Heyndrickxia acidicola: one gene and its partner. The protein of the gene in region 2 interacts with the protein of the main gene of each other region in a pairwise test. Links are inferred from orthologs where the notes say so. Each region holds a gene or a part of one and is shown on either strand. Other genes may lie near its edges. The genes, in order: A5N88_RS17590 and recA.

Evidence for each region.
Region 1: the proteins of recA (region 2) and A5N88_RS17590 interact in binary tests that used the Bacillus subtilis proteins (3 or more experiments, as listed by UniProt). The link is inferred for Heyndrickxia acidicola from one-to-one orthologs.

Annotation. Positions count from the first base shown.
Region 1 is NZ_KV440953.1:3,749,533-3,757,565, reverse strand. What follows is about bases 3,153-6,069. They hold A5N88_RS17590 (YveK family protein), read right to left. Parts: upstream 5,022-6,069; coding sequence 4,284-5,021; downstream 3,153-4,283. Other genes in these bases: A5N88_RS17585 (SGNH/GDSL hydrolase family protein), read left to right, coding at 5,265-6,059; A5N88_RS17595 (CpsD/CapB family tyrosine-protein kinase), read right to left, coding at 3,599-4,294; A5N88_RS17600 (tyrosine-protein phosphatase), read right to left, coding at 3,153-3,425. Outside these bases: A5N88_RS17605 (polysaccharide biosynthesis protein), read right to left, coding at 323-2,152; more of A5N88_RS17600, read right to left, coding at 2,658-3,152; A5N88_RS17580 (DUF2238 domain-containing protein), read left to right, coding at 6,546-7,112; A5N88_RS17575 (DUF2238 domain-containing protein), read left to right, coding at 7,183-7,746. UniProt on the Bacillus subtilis protein: Required for YwqD kinase activity. May bring YwqD and its substrates into contact. Probably involved in the regulation of capsular polysaccharide biosynthesis.
Region 2 is NZ_KV440953.1:1,621,739-1,629,803, reverse strand. What follows is about bases 3,271-6,219. They hold recA (recombinase RecA), read left to right. Parts: upstream 3,271-4,200; coding sequence 4,201-5,238; downstream 5,239-6,219. Other genes in these bases: rny (ribonuclease Y), read left to right, coding at 5,614-6,219; A5N88_RS07640 (competence/damage-inducible protein A), read left to right, coding at 3,271-3,675. Outside these bases: A5N88_RS07655 (DUF3388 domain-containing protein), read left to right, coding at 1-774; A5N88_RS07650 (helix-turn-helix domain-containing protein), read left to right, coding at 792-1,697; pgsA (CDP-diacylglycerol--glycerol-3-phosphate 3-phosphatidyltransferase), read left to right, coding at 1,820-2,398; more of A5N88_RS07640, read left to right, coding at 2,431-3,270; more of rny, read left to right, coding at 6,220-7,176; A5N88_RS07625 (TIGR00282 family metallophosphoesterase), read left to right, coding at 7,442-8,065. UniProt on the Bacillus subtilis protein: Multifunctional protein involved in homologous recombination, DNA repair and competence.

The DNA of each region.
Region 1 (8,033 bases), 2.1 Mb from region 2 along the record:
CAAATCCTTAATATCTTCTTGGTGTATGTTTGATAACCCAAAGTATCTAATAAGACCACGTTCTTTAAATCTTTCTAAAGACTCAATTACATTGACTATAGGAGTCTTGTTATCTCGATAATGAACTTGATACAAATCAATATAATCTGCGCCTAATCTATTCAAGCTTTTTTCTACTGCCGTGTTTATCCATTCCGGGGAATTATCATAGAAGGTTTTACCATTTTCTACACGAACTCCAAACTTGGTCCCATCCTATGTAATTACTAATTGGTTTTACATTAAGGGATTATCAGAAATTTTATAAAGCGTCTTTGCTTTCTTACCCATTACTTGCTAATAAATCTTTATCTTTGTTAAATTTAGTGTTGGCAACAGAAACAAGAATTTCCTTAACTTCAGATATTCCTTTTGAATTTAAAGAATCAATAATATCATACAATTCCACTTTACCCATAGGTTCTGCCTTTCCAATGTGAATCTTAGGAAACACTCGTTCCTTCTGCACCTCATTTTCGTTCAACAGCTCTTCAAAAAGTTTTTCTCCTGGACGTATTCCTGAAAACTCAATTCCAATTTCCTCTTCCGTATATCCCGAGAGAGAAATGAGATTTTTCGCCAGGTCTACAATCTTCACAGGTTCCCCCATATCGAGGACGAATACTTCTCCACCTTTCGCCAAAGCACCAGCTTGAATCACTAAGCGCGAGGCCTCTGGAATCGTCATAAAATATCTTGTCATTTCAGGATGGGTAACAGTTACCGGCCCTCCTGCTTTAATTTGCCTTTTAAAAAGAGGAATGACACTTCCTCTACTACCAAGTACATTTCCAAATCGAACGGCAACAAAATTAGTTTGGCTTTCTTTTGCTAAGTTTTGAATAATCATTTCTGCAAATCTCTTTGAAGCACCCATTACATTTGGAGGGTTCACAGCTTTATCCGTTGAAATCATGACAAAACTTTTTACTCCAAATGCATTTGCTGCTTCTGCCACATTCTTAGTGCCAAAAATATTATTTTTAACTGCTTCCATTGGATTATATTCCATTAAAGGTACATGTTTATGTGCTGCTGCATGATAGACGACATCAGGTTGGTATTGGTCCATAATGTCAAAAATCCTTGTACGATCTTGTACATCTGCAATGATTGGGACAATTTTAATCGTTTCGCTATAGCTCTTTTTCAATTCCATGTCAATTGTATAAATAGAATTTTCGCCATGACCAAGTAATAGAAGCATCTCCGGTTGAAATTTGCAGATTTGCCGGCATATTTCTGAACCAATTGATCCTCCGGCACCTGTAACTAAAACTGTTTTACCAGTTAACTTTTTCGAAATACTGCTCATATCTAGCTCAATCGGTTCTCTACCAAGCAAGTCCTCAACTTCTACATCTCGAATTTGGTTAATTGATATTTTTCCAGTTGCTAAATCTTCTATCATCGGCATGGTTTTTGTTGTTGCTTTCGTTCTCGTACATTGCTCATAAATCCTTTTTAATTGGTTTCTTTTCAAGGAAGGAATAGCAATGACAATATTTTCAATATCTAAAGAACTAACCAGTTGCGGTATTTCCCACGTATTCCCTTCAACTTTCATATTATATATTTGTAACTTTAATTTTTTGATATCATCATCTACAAATGCAATAGGATACAAATCAGTACTAGAGCTCTTTAACAATTGTCTTGCAATCATGGTGCCCGCTGCTCCGGCTCCTATAATTAACGTTCGCTTCTTATTAGAAGCGGAGACGACATAATGTTCTCGAAAAACCCTCCAGGAAAACCTTGATCCCCCGATTAATATGATATGCATCATCCAAGTTAGTCCTAGGACTCTAATGTAAATATCATGGGTAATTAATACTTGAACAATTGCAGTAGTTATTGCTGAAAAGGTAACTGCCTTTACAATTGCTAATAGTTCACTAACACTGGCATACTCCCATGCCTTTTGGTACAAACGATAAATCGAGGAAAATAAATGATGGCTAAATAGTAAAGTAATAGCACTGACCCACAGCATCGGAATTGTATACACATGCATATAAGGATTTAAGACAAAATAACCAACAAAAATTGAAAATAAAACAATTGTAGAATCTAGTAACACTAACAGCGGTAATCTACGTGTATAAGCCACTCGCAACCCCCTCTTTATCTTGAATTTCAGTTTTTCACTTTGCAGGAAATTAAGATTTGTTCTAAAAAACTCAACAACTTCATCTCTAACTATGTAAAGCTAAGTTGATTGTTGTCTTTACAAAGACAACTTTCTCCCCAGTTACAGGTGAATGTATTTCCTCCTATAACAAAGTGGTATTTCATCTACATTTTTTAAAAATAAATATCTAACGGAAAGCGACGGCATCCGTCCTCTTCCGTTAAATATTTATGGCTTCTTTCTTCTATCTTTATATTTCATTATTTTTGATTCATTTATAATAGTTTTAGTAAAGAAAAAATAAAGAGTTTGGGCATCTAACCCCTCCTCACATCATGCTTCTGACGACAGGCGTCTAAGGTAAGTTGATTTCCCAGCTCACCCACAGCATGACCGAGTGCCTCCCCTGATATCGGAGTAGGAGACATGTCCGTTATGTATAACTTATCTGCTAAGTTTAATCGGTTTTATTCATATCCGAAGATCAAAAGATCCCCAGAAACCTCTTTGTTTTAATTGGCTCAGGTACTTCCCTGTAAATGTGTTGATTCTTTAATACCAATTGAGCATTCTCTGTTAAGTAATAAACCATATCTGTTCCAAATTTGCTTTCTACTACATCTAAGGCATCATCCATTTTGAATGACCTTGTATGGACATTATGGGCGTCAGAGGCAATAAAGTGAGTGAGGTTTGCTTCAATTAACTGTTCTGTAAATCTCTTAATCTTCTTTCCAAAACTGCCTGTCACGCTGGCTGCAGTAATCTGCGTAGCAGCACCGTTTTTAACAAATTCATATAACTGATTTGGATTTTCAATGAATTCTGCATTTCGTTCGGGATGCACGATAACCGGTGTTAATCCCTTTCGTTGGATATCGTAGAGTAATGGTTTTGCATAACGCGGGACATGCCCGGAAGGAAATTCAATTAGAATATAAGAGGAATGGTCAGCGACCGTAAGAATCTCATCATTTTCATAGTCTTCGAGGATTTCACCAAAAATTCGATTTTCCTGCCCCGGTAGGACAGTAAGATGAATATTATTTGCTCGGAGATAGGAGTTTAATGCCGTTACTTTCTCTTGGATGGATGTCTTTCGATTTTCAAACTGGCCGTTCATATGATGAGGAGTAGCAACAATGGTATGAATGCCTTGGCTGACAGCCTGCTTAGCCATTTCAAGGCTATCCGCCAGATTCTGAGCTCCGTCGTCTACCCCCGGCAGAATATGACAATGTAAATCAATCATGTTGCACTCCTCCATCCTTCATATGTTTTTTATTGGTATATATATTTCGTAAGTAACATTTATTCGTTATTACTTATTTACAAAACATTTACATAATAGTATTTTTTTACTACCTACCTTATTTTATCCTCTTTGTTCGTTATAAGGAAGGGGTGAAAATTGTCGAATGGTAACTATTTTTTCCCATAGTAATAATAGTAATTTGTCCCCTTGGTCTTTTTGTTGTTCAACACAACACCAAGGACTCTTGCTTTAACCGATTCCAGCTGCTCTTTTGCTTTTTTGGCTGCTTCGATTTCGGTACCACCACTTAGCACAACCAGCACGGTTCCATCACACTTATTTGCTAAAACCTGCGAATCGGTTACTGCTAGCACTGGCGGTGTATCAAAAATAACCATATCAAATTCTGCATACACCTCTTCAAAGAAATGATCCATCGCCCTTGAGCTTAAGAGCTCAGCAGGGTTTGGAGGAATTGGGCCACTCGTTAACAAATAAAGATCTTTCACATCGGTTGTATTGACGGCATCCATTAAAGACATTTCCCTTGTGAGCACCGTTGTTAAGCCAAATGTGTTCGTTACTCCGAACGTATAGTGAGCCGTCGGCCGGCGTAGATCAGCATCGACAAGCAATACTCGCTTTCCCTGCTGGGCAAACACAACAGCAAGGTTAGACACTGTAGTAGACTTTCCTTCCATTGGACCGGAAGATGTCACCAATAGAGAGCGAATCTCTTTATCAATAGCAGAAAAGTTGATATTGGTCCGAATTGTTTTGTATTGCTCGGAGATCGGTGATTTGGGATGGAATTTGGTTATTAATTTTTTACGGGAGTTCAGCAATTCCTTTTTCTTAGACGCCAAGTGATTCACCTCTTCCTACTGATTTTCTTGCTGCTTTTGGTTCTTGCTGGTCCTCAATGCTTCCGATAACACCCAAAACAGGCAGCTCCAAAAGTTTCTCAATATCCTGTTCGTTTTTCACAGTGTTATCAAGATATTCCAATAAGAACGCAAGGCCGATTCCTGCCATAAGGCCGACAACGAGAGCAATCGCAATATTCATTAATGGTCTTGGTTTAACCGGTGCCTGGTTTGTAGCTACGCTGGCTTTTGAAAGAATGCTGACATTGTCCACATTCATAATCGTTTTAATATTCTCTTGAAAAACGGTTGCGACGGTATTGGCAATTTTTGCGGCTGTATAAGGGTTTGGATCTTCTACGGCTAGAGTCACTACCTGGGAATTGGTTTCATTTGAAACGGTGATTTTCTTGTTTATTTGGTCAGCTGTCAGTCCGGAGTTTAATTGCTGGCTTACTTTGTCCAAAATTGCGGGACTTTTGATGATCACATTGTATGTATTAATCAGCTGGAGATTGGTTTGAACCTCATTGGGATTATAAACACTCTGATCGGTTTTTGATGATTGGTTGATCAAAATTTGCGTGGAAGCCTGATAAACCGGTGTAATCACAAAATAACTGACGACCCCGCTGGCAATAACGGCAAGCAGTGTAATGAAGATGATCATGCCCATTCTTTTGCGGAGCGTCTGCATTAATTCCTTTAAGCTAATCGTTTCTTCCATGATTTCCTCCTTAGGTATTTCATCTCAATTAACTACTGATCTAACAAAGTACTATTTTTTAAAAACTTCAAAATCTGTAATATTATAGCACAGTCTTGTTGTTAATTAATAAATTTTTTGACATAATTTTAATATAAATCCCTTTTTCTATTAAACAATAAAAAAAATGGTTTTAAAACATATTTTTTGAAATTTAATGATACTAAAGTTTACCATTTTGAATACTACTAAAGGATGATGAGCATGAAAAGATTTTTGACCTTTTTAGGCATCGTGTTAACGGTGACGATTTTGATACTTGGAAAAGCCCATTGGAGCAAACAAACAGCTGTGTCCGCTTTTGCGTCTGATAAGGAGTCTGTCTCTGCCACTCCGGCACAAACCAGTAAACCGTCAATGACGACGGATGGGGATCAGCAACTACTAAATCAGACGAAGCATTGGCCAAAAACTGCCCAGGAGGAATTCAAAAAAGATATACAGGCTGGATTGAAGTTTAAGGTGGCGATAGTTGGCTCCACATCCATCGGTTCCAATACAGGCGGGATGGCAGGAAAGCTGAAAAAAGCACTTTTAGCCGCCTATGGAAACAATCATCTTGACGTCCAGATATTCTCGTATAACACCATGTCTAACCATTTCCTTGGTGAAAAGCTGGATCAACAGGTGTTGACAATGAAACCTGACCTGGTATTGTGGGAGCCCTTTATCTTAAACGATACCGGAAATCTGACTGACGCCGATATGCACAAAAATATACTGGCCTTTTTTCACGAGGTGAAGGCACAAAACAAAAAGGCGGTTGTCCTGCTTCAGCCAGCCCAGCCATTATACAAGGCAACCTTTTATCCTCAGCATGTGCTGGCATTAAAGAACTTTGCGAAGGAACACCATATCCCGTATCTTGATCATTGGAAAGCCTGGCCGGCTATAAGCTCTTTGAAGTTGAAGAAGGATCTTACTGTGGACAACCAGCCGAATGCAAAAGGAAATCAGATTTGGTTTACGTATTTGAAACATTATTTTATTGGAGCATAAGAAAAGCGCAAGCGCCTTGCTCATCGGTGTACGGATTCCGTAGTCTTTGACTGAGATAAAGGAAACACAGCGAGGAACGAGCTGATGGTGACTTCTCGTAGTAGGGAAAAGACGGAGAAATCCGCTAGCCGATAGGCGCTGGAGCTAGACAGAGACGACATTAATTAAGTCATTTATTATATAAAAAATCTTAAACAGAAATAAAAAGAACGACTCAAGAATGAGTCGTTCTTTTTTTGTGTATATATAATAGAAGGAACTCGACAAAAACCAACTTTTTTCGACGGAATTCTACAAATCTTTCAGTTCCTGCTAGTCCATTTTAATCAGGTTTTTTTCAAGTAATGTTATCTATTCCAATTATCGGTTTGATTTACATTTTGTTTAATTTTTTCTTTTTTAAACCATAAAATGTTTGGATTTTGCATTTCCTTCCCTTCTATGGGACACCTTAATGGTATCACGAATATTCGAGGTGAATGTTCTTTGAAACGCACGGTACTGATTACGCTGGCTGCAGCCTTTATGCTGTTTATGGCCATTGTGATGGTCATTTTTATCATCAAGGGAGAAAGAACACAATGGCTATTGGCGATGAGCGGGATCATTGTAGGGTCGCTTCCGCTTGGGCTGCTGTTTGCAAAAAGGATTCCCTTCCCTACTCTCGCCATCATCGGCTTTTACTTTTTTATGGTCTGGTCCCTGTTCTTCGGTTCGATTTTGGGCTTTTACACGAAATATAAGTGGTGGGATACTCCCATGCATTTTTATAAGGGCGCTTATTTAAGCCTGATTGCCATTACGATTTATAAGCTGCTCATCCCTTATTCTGAACGGAAAAACCTTTCCAAGTGGGCACTTTTCCTGTTTTGCTTAGGCCTTTCGATGGCGGCCAGTACCCTTTGGGAGATTTGGGAATATACCGGTGACCTACTTGTGACAAACATTATGCAGCTCGGAGGCAACTTCGATACGATGGAGGATTTAACCGCTGGCTGTATAGGGGCTATGCTGGCATCCATTTATGCAGGAGTGCGGAAACAACGGGTGTAATGCAGAAAACATTCTGTTGCTTTGCCGCATATAAAGGACTGTACAATTAAGCTGGTATGGGAGTGACAACATGAACCGGACCTTCACCGTTGTTTTGAGCACCGCCTTTATGATTTTGATGGCAGGTTTGGCTATTTATTACTTCGCAGCCGGGGCCACTTTAAAGGGCTGGGTCGGCATCGGCGGCATTCTTTGCGGATTGTTCCCTCTTCTTCTCGTCTGGATTACAAAGCTTGAGTTTAAGCGGCCTCTTATTACGTTTTATTTTGTTTTTCTGCTGGGCTGTTTTTTATTCGGCGACATGCTGCAGTGGTACAGCCTCGGCTGGTGGGATACGTTCCTGCATTTTATTAGCGGCATCCTCCTTGGGTTTACAGCGATCGCCTTGTATGAAAGGCTGGTTCTCCGAAAAGCAGGCAATGGCATGTCGGCCTGGTTTGTCTTTTTGTTTGTGCTGGGAATGGCGACACTCGGCGGCGTTCTCTGGGAAATCTATGAATTCAGCGGTGACCATCTTGCCCATACGCATATGCAATACGGAAATACGGATACCATGAAGGATTTGATTGCGGATACTGCTGGAGGATTGATTATTGCTTTGTGGTCAGGGATCCGTACGAAGAGAAAAAAGTAGAGGTTTTTTAAAAAACTATAAAGATTTCGACAAAAAAGCCGATATTAGATTATAATCGGCTTTTTTTCATTGAGAAAAACTCCGATGAACTACTTAGAAAATTCGACATTCATTGTCAAAATAAGTCGAATTACCCACTACATTTCGCTATTTCTTTGGTACTATATATTTTGAAGTAAACTATCGTACGAAAGGGCAGCACCATTGAAAGATGGTTACGCAAAACTACAGGGGCTAAGGTCTTTGGGACTATGCTTGCCAGATGCCGAATACAGATATATCCTCCG
Region 2 (8,065 bases):
TATTTAGAATATGAAATTCAAATAAACCGTCCAGGTCTCTTAGGGGATATATCTTCTTTATTAGGTATGCTTTCGATCAATATCATTAGCATTAATGGTGTGGAAGACAATAAAAGGGGATTATTGCTTCTGGTAAAGAGTGAAGAGCAGATTGCCAGACTGGAATCAATTCTGCAAACGATGGAAACGATAAAAGTAACAAAAATTCGCGAGCCAAAATTAAGAGATAAATTAGCCGTGCGGCATGGAAGATATATTCAACGTGATCAAGATGATAAGAAAACCTTCCGATTTGTCCGGGATGAATTGGGAATTCTTGTTGATTTTATGGCAGAAATATTTAAACAGGAAGGGCATAAGCTTATCGGGATCCGGGGGATGCCGCGGGTAGGAAAAACAGAATCGATTGTTGCAGCAAGTGTTTGTGCAAACAAAAAATGGCTGTTTGTTTCTTCTACGTTATTAAAGCAAACCATTCGAAATCAGTTAATTGACGATGAATATAGTGAAGATAACCTCTTTATAATTGATGGAGTTGTATCTTCAAGAAGGGCAAATGAGAAACACTGGCAGCTGATACGCGAAATAATGAGAATACCTGCTGCAAAAGTGATTGAACACCCTGATATTTTCGTTGAAAATTCAGAGTATTCTTTGGAGGATTTCGACTATATTATTGAACTTCGGGATAACCCAAACCAGGAAATTACATATGAGGTAATACAAAAGGATCCCTTTTTTTCTGAAGAAGGATTCGGGGGATTTGATTATTAGATTGGCGGTGTTTTAATTTGAGTGAATTAGGAGCTCGGCTGAAAGAGGCAAGAGAGGCTAAAGGGCTTAGTCTTGATGATCTCCAAAGGATGACGAAAATCCAAAAGAGATATTTAATAGGAATTGAAGAAGGAAATTATGGTATGATGCCCGGTAAATTTTATGTCAGGGCCTTTATTAAGCAATATGCAGAAACGATAGGTCTTGATCCTGAACAGCTTTTTGAGGAGTATAAATCTGATATACCGGTAGCCTATAATGAGGATCTTCCGGATCAAATGATCTCTATTTCTCGTGTGCAAAGCAGAAAATCAGTATCCAATAATACATCTAAAGCATTTAACTTTGCCCCAACTATATTTATTGTAGTTTGTATCATTGCAGCGTTCTTTTTGATATGGTATGTTGTGACAAAAGTAAGTTCAAATCATGTAGAAAAACTGGGGCAAAACAATACTCAGCAGCAAATGAAGCTTCAGGAGACGGGTAAAGCAACTCAGTCTGCAAATAAATCTGTTTCATCAGGAAGCACTACTTCATCGAAACCGAAAAGTACGAACTCTGGAAAATCTAAGCAGCCTGCTCCTTCAGCTCAGAATTTATCGGTTTCTGGGACAAGCGGAGTGAATACTACAACATATAAACTAAAAGGAACAAAGGATTTTAAAGTTACACTTAAGTCTACAGGACAGACATGGGTAAACATGAAAAACGGAAAAGGGTATTCCTATTTCCAAGGTATGCTTTCGAACGGCAAAAGCCAGTCAGTGGATTTTTCAAAAGAAACAGAAGCTGTTTTAACAATTGGAAGAACAACGGAGACTGAGGTCTATATTAATGGCCAGAAGTTGAAATATGACATACCTCCTTCCAAAAGTGTAAATCAGACTTTAACAATTCAATTTGAACCTTCCACAACTTAATAGTCATCTAAATGATGGCTATTTTTCTTTTAGCTCTATGATGATGAATTAAGTCTGTTAAGGGGCTGCCATTCTAATGAGAATCGACGTATACAATATTTGTAACCTTGGAGGAAAGCCTTGTGAATTTACCTAATAAAATTACCGTTTCACGTGTTTGTTTAATACCTATTTTTTTAATTATTATGATTGTGCCTTTTCATTGGGGAACGATCATTTTATTCACTACACATATACCAGTAACGCATTTTATTGGTGCAATTATTTTTATCATTGCTTCCGTTACGGACTGGATCGATGGTTACTATGCCCGCAAATTGAATCTGGTCACTAATTTAGGGAAGTTCTTAGACCCCCTTGCTGATAAGCTTTTAGTTTCTGCTGCCTTTATTATTCTTGTGGAATTGGGATATGCACCTTCCTGGATTGTAATTATTATTATCAGCCGTGAATTGGCGATTACAGGATTAAGAGCAATTCTAGCAGGAGAGGGAGAAGTTGTTGCGGCAAAAATGCCTGGGAAAATTAAAACCTGGACTCAAATAATTGCCATATCCCTAATGTTATTGCATAACTTCCCTTTTCAGGCTGTTTCGTTCCGGTTTGATCTAGTTGCATTATGGGTATCTATGATTTTTACGATTTGGTCAGGATGGGATTATTTTTATAAAAACCGCCACGTCTTTAAAAATTCTAAATAACACCCGGCTATTATAGAAAGGGGAAAAGCAAAATGAATGCCGAAATTATTGCAGTGGGCTCTGAGCTTTTGCTCGGGCAAATAACAAATACAAATGCTAAATTTATTTCTAAAGCACTTGCAGAAATCGGGGTTAATGTCTATTACCAGACAGTAGTGGGAGACAATCCTGAACGCTTGAAAGACAGTATTCAAATTGCAGAAAAACGGGCTGATTTAATCATTTTTACAGGAGGACTTGGACCAACCAAGGACGACCTGACAAAAGAGACCATTGGAAGCCATATTGGAAAAGTCCTTGTGACAGATGAGAAAGCGATGGCATCGATTGAACAATATTTTTCGAGAACCAATCGGATAATGACGGAAAATAATAAAAAGCAGGCGCTCGTTATTGAGGGTTCAACGGTTCTTCCTAATGATTTCGGAATGGCCCCTGGAATGTTTTTATCGCAAGGCAGCCTCTCTTATATGCTCTTGCCCGGTCCTCCTTTTGAAATGGAGCCGATGTTTTTAAACTATGGAATACCTGCTATTAAAGAAAAACTGGAAATCGTTGAAAAGATAGAATCGAGAGTTCTGCGTTTTTTTGGAATAGGAGAGTCGCAGCTTGAGACAGAAATAGAAAGCATTATAGACCAGCAGACAAATCCTACGGTTGCCCCTTATGCAGGCAATGGAGAGGTAACATTGCGAATTACCGCTAAGCATCATTCCAGTGATGAAGCAGAGCGAATGATCGATGAGATGGAGAAAAGGATACTGTCGCGGGTTGGGAAATATTTTTATGGATATAATGAGACTTCCCTTATTAGGGAATTATTGAAAGCACTTGAGAAGAAAAGCTTTACCATATCCTGTGCGGAGAGTTTAACGGCGGGTCTGTTTCAGTCAGAAATGGCATCTGTTACAGGCGTGAGCAAGATGCTGAAAGGTGGAATTGTCTGTTATTCCAATGAGGCTAAAATGAAGCTGGTGAATGTGAAAAAGGATACGCTCGATACTTTCGGCGCTGTCAGCAAAGAATGTGCAAGTGAATTGGCTGAAAATATACGGACGCTTTTAGATACAGATATTGGGATTAGTTTTACAGGTGTTGCAGGCCCGGACACCTTGGAAGGGCATCCGTCGGGAACCGTCTGGATTGGGATTTCAATAAAAGGAAAAGAGACAAAAACTACTGAGCTGAAGCTGGCTGGCAATCGGAATAATAATCGGGTGCGGACGGTGAAGAACGGCATAAATTTACTGCTTGCTGAGTTAAAAACAAATGATTAAAAACTCTATCGGATTCAAGAGGTGAAAAGCTTTCTGCACAGCCTTTTGAATCTTTTTTCATAAACTAGCTTCTAATTGACTTAAAATATGATAAATATAGTAGGTTCAGTAATGAAATTTTGAAATGGATACGTACAGAAACCTCGATGCGGTCCAAATACAAAATAGTATTTTCATCACTGCGCTATATTATTTGCGAAAACACTCTTTGAGAAATATAGTCAGAAAATAAGATGATTTTCTATTATAGTCAATGAGTATTAGGCTATTTTAATATTTTAGCCGATTAAAAAAGATGATTTTCCAATAGATTTCACCTGCGAAAAAAACGAATAAATGTTCGATTTTTTACTTGGCAAATGACAAAAAAACGGGTATAGTAAAAATAGAAATTATCCCTTGCACGAAAAGCTGTAAATTAGGTATTACAGTAGATTTAATGTGAATGGCTGGGAGATATTATTAGTTAACAACTATTGCTTTAGCATATTGATAGAATAGAGAAGAATAAAGGGAGGAAATATTGTGAATGATCGTCAAGCAGCCTTAGATATGGCTCTTAAACAAATAGAAAAACAATTTGGCAAAGGCTCTATTATGAAGTTGGGTGAACAGACCGACCGTAAAATATCAACGATACCAAGTGGATCTTTAGCACTGGATGTTGCTTTAGGAGTTGGCGGTTACCCGCGGGGCCGTGTAATTGAAATATACGGACCTGAAAGCTCTGGTAAAACAACTGTAGCACTTCATGCCATTGCGGAAGTTCAGGCGAAAGGCGGACAAGCCGCGTTTATTGATGCCGAGCATGCATTAGATCCTGTTTACTCCCAAAAACTTGGCGTAAATATTGATGAATTGCTTTTATCACAGCCGGATACGGGTGAGCAGGCTTTAGAAATTGCAGAAGCATTGGTGCGCAGCGGGGCAATTGATATTATTGTCATTGACTCTGTTGCTGCCCTTGTGCCTAAGGCGGAAATTGAAGGGGAAATGGGAGACTCCCATGTCGGCCTTCAGGCTCGCTTAATGTCGCAGGCATTACGTAAGCTTTCAGGTGCAATTAATAAATCAAAAACCATTGCCATTTTCATCAACCAGATCAGGGAAAAGGTTGGGGTTATGTTTGGAAATCCGGAAACAACTCCGGGTGGACGTGCGCTTAAATTCTATTCTTCTGTTCGTTTGGAAGTGCGCCGTGCTGAACAATTAAAGCAAGGAAATGATATTGTAGGTAATAAAACAAAAATCAAAGTGGTCAAAAATAAAGTTGCGCCTCCTTTCCGTGTAGCTGAAGTGGATATTATGTACGGAGAAGGTATTTCAAAAGAAGGTGAGCTTATTGATATGGCTTCTGAGATTGATATTATTCAAAAGAGCGGCTCCTGGTATTCTTATAATGATGAAAGATTGGGGCAAGGCCGTGAAAATGCAAAATTATTCTTAAAAGAAAATCGGGATCTTCGCAATGAAATTATGCTAAAGGTGCGCGATTATTTCGGGCTGGACGAAGAAAAAATTGCTCCGGAAGATGAAGGGCAAGAGGAATTTCATTTAGAATAAACAACGTAAAGGCTGAGAGTAGAGCTTATATGGCTTTGCTCTCTTTTTTTGGCCTTTTTGATAAGCTTTATTGCTATTGGGTTTAATTGGTCTAAAGAAGAATTTAAAAAATGATTGAATACCAAATGTTTTAATGTATTCAATGTTGGCGACAATAGAATATGAGCTTATGCTTCTTTACAGATTATGTTAATCCTATAATGATTATTTCTTGACAATAAATATATGGGTCGATAAAATTAAATTGTATAATTTTATTTTTAAAAATATGAAAAATTTCTTAGCCTAGTGCTGTATGTTGAAACCTGTGTAACAATGTAACAGCCGACATGTTTTTAGACATGATACAAGTTAATAGCAAGGGGAGGTGAAATGATGGTAGCTGTATATTTGATCATCTCCATATTGCTTGCCCTAATCGTCGGTGGAGTTGTTGGCTATATTTATCGAAAAACAATTGCAGAAGCAAAAATAGCGGGGGCCAGAAATGCTGCTGAACAAATCCTTGAAGAAGCAAAGCGGGAGGCAGAAGCATTAAAGAAAGAAGCCCTGTTAGAAGCGAAAGATGAAAATCATAAACTTCGTACTGAGACTGAACATGAACTTCGTGAACGAAGAAATGAATTACAGAAGCAAGAAAATCGCTTATTGCAAAAAGAAGAGAATCTTGACCGCAAGGACGAATCTTTGGACAAGCGTGAATTTACGCTTGAAAAGAGAGAAGATTCTCTGAATCAACGACAACAACATATTGAAGAGATGGAAAGCAAATTGGACGAGATCGTACAGAAACAAAAGACAGAACTAGAACGTATCTCGAGTCTGTCCCGTGAAGAAGCAAAAGCGATCATTCTTCAAAAAGTGGAAAATGAACTTACGCATGAAACGGCTATCATGATTAAAGAGAGTGAGATTCGTGCAAAAGAAGAAGCGGATAAGAAAGCCAAGAACCTTTTGTCATTAGCTATTCAACGATGTGCTGCAGAGCACGTTGCGGAAACGACAGTTTCTGTTGTGAATTTGCCGAACGATGAAATGAAGGGCCGTATTATCGGACGCGAAGGTCGTAATATTCGTACTTTAGAAACATTAACCGGTATTGATCTTATTATTGATGATACGCCGGAAGCTGTTATCCTTTCAGGCTTTGATCCGATTCGAAGAGAGACTGCAAGAATAGCATTGGAAAAATTGGTTCAGGACGGCCGTATCCATCCGGCACGCATTGAAGAAATGGTTGAAAAGTCCAGACGGGAAGTGGATGAATACATCCGTGAAATTGGAGAGCAGACCACATTTGAAGTGGGTGTACATGGACTACATCCAGACTTAATCAAAATACTTGGCCGTTTAAAATTCCGTACAAGCTATGGACAAAATGTCTTGAAGCATTCTATGGAAGTTGCATATCTTACTGGATTGCTTGCGGCAGAACTTGGAGAAGATGAAAGACTTGCTAGACGTGCAGGCTTGCTGCATGATATAGGTAAAGCAATTGACCATGAAGTGGAAGGCAGCCATGTTGAAATTGGCGTGGAACTGGCTACTAAATATAAAGAACATCCAGTTGTGATTAACAGTATAGCTTCTCACCATGGTGATACTGAACCAACATCTATCATTGCTGTATTGGTGGCAGCAGCAGATGCTTTATCTGCCGCTAGACCGGGGGCACGCAGTGAAACGCTTGAAAATTATATTCGCCGCCTTGAAAAGCTTGAAGAAATTTCCGAGTCTTATGATGGTGTTGAAAAATCTTTTGCTATTCAAGCTGGACGTGAAGTTCGCATAATGGTAAAGCCAGAACAGATTGATGATTTAGAAGCTCATAGATTGGCCCGCGATATCAGAAAACGCATTGAAGGTGAACTTGATTATCCTGGCCACATCAAAGTCACGGTCATTCGTGAAACAAGAGCGGTTGAATACGCAAAGTAAGCGGTGTACTTTTACACCGCTTTTTTTATTTTAGGATAAGTATAAAATTATTATTACATAGTTGAAGAGTACGAAATCTCTGTGCCGATGAGCAAGCCGCTTGCGATTTCCTTTTGCGAATACACTCAAAATAAATTCTCCAGACGGAAACACACGCTTATTTCAGCTGATGGAGGATTATTAACCTAAATGAGATAAGAACCTGAAATAAGTGATATAATGGTTTAATATAAGAGTGAAATTTTTAAATAGGAAGGGCTTTTTAATGAAAATTTTATTTGTGGGAGATGTAGTTGGATCTCCTGGACGCGAAATGATTAAAGAATATCTGCCTAAGTTAAAGGCAAAATATCGGCCGCAGGCTACGATTATTAATGGAGAAAATGCTGCTGGCGGCAGAGGTATTACAGAATCTATCTATAAGGAATTTCTTGAGACGGGTGCAAATGCAGTTACCTTAGGAAATCATACATGGGATAATAAGGATATATTTGAATTTATAGATGATGCTAAATTCATGACAAGACCTGCCAATTTCCCAGAAGGAACGCCTGGTTCAGGTCTGATTTTTATCAAAGCTGAAGGAATTGAAACGGCGATTATCAATTTGCAGGGAAGAACTTTTATGCAGGCGCTTGATTGTCCATTTCAAAAAGCAGATGAGCTTATAAAAAAAGCAAAGGCAAGGACCAATATTATTTTTGTTGATTTCCATGCTGAGACAACCAGTGAGAAACAGGCAATGGGGTGGTATTTGGATGGTAAAGTAAGTGCGGTCATAGGTACCCATACTCATGTCCAAACGGCTGATAACAGAATTTTGCCAAAGGGTACAGCCTATCTGACCGATGTTGGAATGACAGGACCTTATGATGGCATATTAGGCATG